One region of the Roseateles sp. P5_B10 genome, then DNA from elsewhere that is predicted to be linked to it. Evidence: riboswitches for the same ligand, from Rfam matches in the RefSeq annotation. Region 1 holds a riboswitch; the other holds the start of a gene.
What was found. A riboswitch is a leader RNA that binds a small molecule or an ion and turns the genes downstream of it on or off. The one in region 1 is predicted to bind cyclic di-GMP.
Positions count from the first base shown of each region.

Region 2: it holds a riboswitch for cyclic di-GMP, as region 1 does, so the genes downstream of both, AC1DU6_RS05015 (S8/S53 family peptidase) here and AC1DU6_RS00260 (hypothetical protein) in region 1, are expected to answer to the same signal.

Region 1 is NZ_JBFULE010000001.1:41,971-44,431, forward strand. Features, by position in the region: gene AC1DU6_RS00255 (SRPBCC family protein) at 1-394, shown strand, start outside; gene AC1DU6_RS00260 (hypothetical protein) at 545-1,369, opposite strand; cyclic di-GMP riboswitch class I at 1,464-1,554, opposite strand; gene AC1DU6_RS00265 (hypothetical protein) at 1,687-2,461, opposite strand, start outside.
Region 2 is NZ_JBFULE010000040.1:354-2,814, forward strand. Features, by position in the region: partial or broken gene AC1DU6_RS05015 (S8/S53 family peptidase) at 1-881, opposite strand, end outside; cyclic di-GMP riboswitch class I at 931-1,017, opposite strand; gene AC1DU6_RS05020 (ATP-binding protein) at 1,181-2,461, opposite strand, start outside.

The DNA of each region.
Region 1 (2,461 bases):
CGTCTACCGCGCCTTCACGACACCGGCCGCCATGGCCAAGTGGCTGCCGCCGCATGGCTTTACCGGCACCGTCCACGAGATGGACGCCAAGGTGGGCGGCACATACAAGATGTCGTTCACCAACTTCACGACCGGCGGCGGCCACAGCTTTGGCGGCCGTTACCTGGAACTGGTGCCCGGCCAGAAGCTGCGCTACACGGCGGCTTTCGACGACCCCAACCTGCCCGGCGAGATGACGACGACCGTCGAGCTGCGCGCCGTGTTCTGCGGCACCGAGGTGCACATCAAGCAGGAAGGCATCCCGGCCATGATCCCGGCCGAGGCCTGCTACCTGGGTTGGCAGGAGTCGCTGACCCTGCTGGCCCAGCTGGCCGAGCCGGAAATCAACCAGTAACGTGGTGCGCTCGGGCCGAGCGACGGGCCGCCCCTAACCGGCCCGCCATGGCGATGTGCTTGCGGCTCAATGCCGCCAAGCATCGCCGCCCCCTCGGGGGGCCGGTTAGGCCCGCTCGTGTTCAGCGGAGCGGGACTGGACGAGGGGTCTTTACTTGACGCCTGGTGTCGGCACGATGGCCGCCATCGCGGCCTTGAAGGCGGGGTCGGCCATCAGTGCGTTCCAGGCCGCCATCAGGCTGCCGTAGTCACCGGTCGAGATCTTCTTGGCGTTGATCGCCGTCGTGAGGGCGGCGTTCAGGCGCACGATCTCGGCGTACTTCGCATAGCCCTTGCCCTTGAGCTGGGTTGCCGCGTAGTTGCTGTAGCCCCAGGCGTTGTTGAGGTTGTTCCAGTCGCCCGAGCCGGGCTGGACATAGACGACCGGTGCGGGAGCGGGCGATGGGGCCGGTGCGGGCGGTGCGGCCACGGGTGCCGGAGCTGGTGCCGCGGCGGGCTTGCCGCAGGTGCCGCTCACGTTGATGCGCACCCAGCCCGTGCTCGGCACGCCGTCGACATTGACGACGACTTTCACGTTGTTCGTGCCGGCGAAGAGATAGGGCTGGGTCCAGATCGTCTTGACGACCTTGGGCGTCAGCGCGATTTRCGTGTTCTGCGCGATCAGTGTGTCGTTGCTGTAGATGCGGTTGGTGCTGGTGGCCACGGCCGAGGCGCTGACCTCGTCGTATTTGAAGTTGAAGGCGCAGCGGCCGAGGCTGGAGATGAAGGCATCCTTCTCGCTGACGGTGATCTGGGGCATGGCGCCCGTGGCCGTGCCGTTGGCGGCGACGAGCATGGGCGCGGCCTGGGCGAGGACGGTCTGGCCGTCGCTCTTGACGATGCGCACGAGGCCGGTGAGCTGGGCCGTCGGGTCGGCGGCGAAGCTGGCCTGGGCGAACAGGGCGAGGGCAGCGAAGGCAATGGCTTGGTACTTCATGGCGTGGTCTTTCGGGTTGATGCAAAGGGTGGGGCTACTGGGCAGTAGCCGGCACCTCCCCGTGTGCCACGCTGCGGACATGTCCTTGTCCGCCCAGGGCGGCCCCGCTGTCTTTTGCTCCTGTCAGAGCACGAAGACCGGTGGCTTTGCGTCCCCGCCTTTCGACGGGTTTGCCGACTGCATGGGACGCAGTGTGCGGATGTAAGCCGTGTTTTGTCCGTGCGTCAGTTCACGAACCGAGACCCCCGCCCGGCGAGCGGCGCGAGGCCCGCGACGAGCGGTTTTTGAAGCTTGCGGCGGGCTTGCGCCGAGCGTTTTCAGCTCAAGCGACCGGCCGGCAAGGCCGTTGGCGCAGCGCTCAGCGTGCGCCAGCGCCATGCGCCCAGCGCGGCGCTGAGCGCAACACTGATGCCTGCCAGCAGAGGCAGCGGCGCGCCCAGATCCTTTTGCAGCAGGAACATGCCCCAGCCCATCAGCATGAAGGCCAGGATGGGCACGACGGTGGTCCAGGCCGTGGGCGACTTCATGCGCGAAGGCGCGCGCAGCAGCCAGCCGGTGCTCAGTGGCAGGGCGCCAAAGGCCAGGCACAGCAGTGCGGCATTGTTCGCGGCCCAGGCCAGCAGGCCCAGGCCGGCGGTCGTCAGCGCCCAGGCAACCAGGGCGTGGCGCAACTGCATCAGCGCAACCGCGCGGTTCAGCGCCTCTCCCTGCGGCAGGCCTGGCAGCAGCCGCATCAGGGCCTGTTCGCGGCGGCTGTGCCAGAGCATGTTGGGCAGGGTGAAGCAAGGGTTGAAGCCGATGCTCGCCAGGCCGATGGCCATGCCGTAGGCGCCTTTGGTCCAGTTGTCCTGCAGGCCCTGGCCGGCCAGCGCAAACGCGATGAAGAAGCTCAGCGCGGCGATGCCCACGGCCATCACGGCGCCCAGGCTCTGGTGCAGCCAGTGCTGCCGGCCATGCAGCACGATCTCGGCGCGGCGCATGGCGCTCTGGCCCGTCGGTTCGGCCTGCGCGACGACATGGCGCTGCCAGGCCGACACGGCGAGCGCAAAAGGCTGGCTCAGCCATTCGCCCACCCGGCCGAAGGCGGCGGCA
Region 2 (2,461 bases), on a different contig from region 1:
GTCCAGCTGCCCTCGGCGGCGCCGAAGCTCATGGACACGACGCCGGCGCCCATCTTGTTGGCCAGGGCCACGGCCTTGGACAGGCTGCCGACGCCGGCATCCGGCGCTTCGATGAGGACGAGGCGCGCCAGCGGTGCCGTCGCGTGGGCCCATTGCACGTCCAGCGCAATCTCGGTGGCCCAGCCGCTGTCATAGGCGGGCGCCGTGGCGGTCAGGGCGCCGGCGGTCGTGCTGTAGGCAATGACCAGCTCGCAGCTGGACGCGGAGGCTTTGGCCAGCGGCAGGCTGGCGTTGGCAGCCAGGATGCGCGAGCTGCAGGTCGGCAGCGCGAACTTGGTGTTGAAGGCGGCCAGTTCGGCGGCGATGTTGGGGTCGTGCTTGGCGTTGACGATGTAGATGGTCTGGCCGGCGCCGAGCTGGGCGGCCTGGGCGGCGGTCAGGCCGGCGGTGCTGGCGGGCAGGGCCGGCTGCGCGTAGGCGGCGCGGATCTGTGCCGGCGTATAGGTCGTCACCGCAGTGGACGTCGCCATCGGGGCGGCTTCGCCTGCACCCGCCGCGAAGGCGCGAGGCCGCATGGCGTCGTCCAGGCGGTCGCGTGTCAGGCCTTGGGTGGCGACACCGGCCAGGGCGTTGCTGCGGTGGGGTGCGGCACCGTTGTCGGGTTCTTCGAGATCGACGGCGGCGGTGTGGAAGCTGGGCTGAGCCTCGACACTGGCGGCGGCGCCATCGGCAAGATCAACGGTCAGGTTGATGACCGAGGCCGCCTCGCTGACCTGGACGGTCGGGCTGTCGCTGCTGCCACCGCCACAAGCGGTGAGGGCCGCGGCGGTCAGCAGGCTGAGGGTCCAGGAAGTCCAGGAGACAGGGCGGGTACTGCGCATGGCCGGGTTCTCGTACGAAGGAGGGCCACGCCGATCAAGACCTGCCGGTCTTGGCGGCCCCGCTGCCGTGGCGCTTGCGCGCTGTAGGCCGGTGGCTTTGCGTCCCCGCCTTTCGACGGGTTTGCCCTCTGGGTTGTGAAACAGGTTCAGTCTAGGCGCCGGGGTGCCGAGATACGGGGCCCGACAAAGGCGCTGCGTGACTTCTGACTCGGCGGGCAGCGCGAGCTTTCGATGCCGCCAGTCTGCGTTTCGTGAGTTACTGCCCTGTGGTTGCTTTGTGTCACGCAGGACACAAAAGCTCAGGCGGGCTGCGGCGGGTGCAGTGGGATCCAGACCGTGAAGCGCGTGCCGACGCCGGGTTGGGAATCCACTTCGATGCGACCGCCGTGCTTTTGCACGATGGAAAAAGACAGGGACAGGCCCAGGCCCGTCCCTTGGCCGACGGGTTTGGTCGTGAAGAAGGGCTCGAAGATGCGCCGCTTGACCTCCTCGCTCATGCCGCTGCCCGTGTCTGCGATCTCGATGCGAACCCAGCCATCCTCGGCGCGCGTGGTCAGTGTGATCGTGCCCCGCTCCTTGATGGCATGGGCCGCATTGACGATCAGATTCATGAAGACCTGGTTGAGCTGCGCGGCGATGCAGTGCACCGGGGGCAGCACGGCATAGTCCTTGCGAACCTCGGCCTTGTACTTGACCTCGTTCATGACGACGTTGAGCGTCGAGTCCAGCCCGGCATTGAGGTCGGCGTCCTGCCAATCGGCATGGTCGACGCGCGAGAAGTCCTTGAGGTCCTGCACGATCTTCTTGACCCGCGACAGCCCCTCCTCGCTCTCGTCGAGCAACTGGGGCAGGTCCTCCTGCACGAAGCTCAGGTCGACGGCGGCATCCACCCGGTCCAGCTCTTCTCGCACATCGCCCGGCAGCGCGTCGGCCGGCGTCTTCCTCAGCAGCGCGAGCAACGCGAAGACAGGTTGGACATAGCCGCGCAGCGAGCCGAGGTTGGAGCTGACAAAGCCGATCGGGTTGTTGATCTCGTGGGCCACACCGGCGGCGAGCTGGCCGATGGAGGCCATCTTCTCGGCCTGCAGCAGCTGGTTCTGCGCTTCCTCGAGCCGGTTGTTGGTCTGCTTGATGCGCTCGTAGTTGAGCTCCAGCTCACGCTGCACGCGGCGCACCTCCGTGCGGTCCTGCAGCAGCCACCAGGTGCCCGCTGTCGGCTCCTCGGGGTTGGACACGTAGGCAATGATCTGCACCCACAGCGTGTTGCCGGCCAGCGTGCAGACCTCCATCTCGTGCAGCAGCGAGCCGCCCCGCGACAGCACCGGGATGGCGATCTGGCTCAGCGCTTCGAAGTCTTCATCGCTCTTGAACAGGCGGCGCGTCGGCAGTCCATGGGGCGGGACGTCACCGAGTTCGAACATCTCGATGAACTTCTTGTTGCCGCGCTGGATCAACTGGTTGGACGTCGCGATGATGCCTACCGACGCGTTCTCAAGAAAGGCTTCGAGTTCATGGTGGGTGCTCAGCAACTCGGCCGTGCGGTCCGCGATCATGTTCTCGAGTTCGTTGCGATGGCGGCG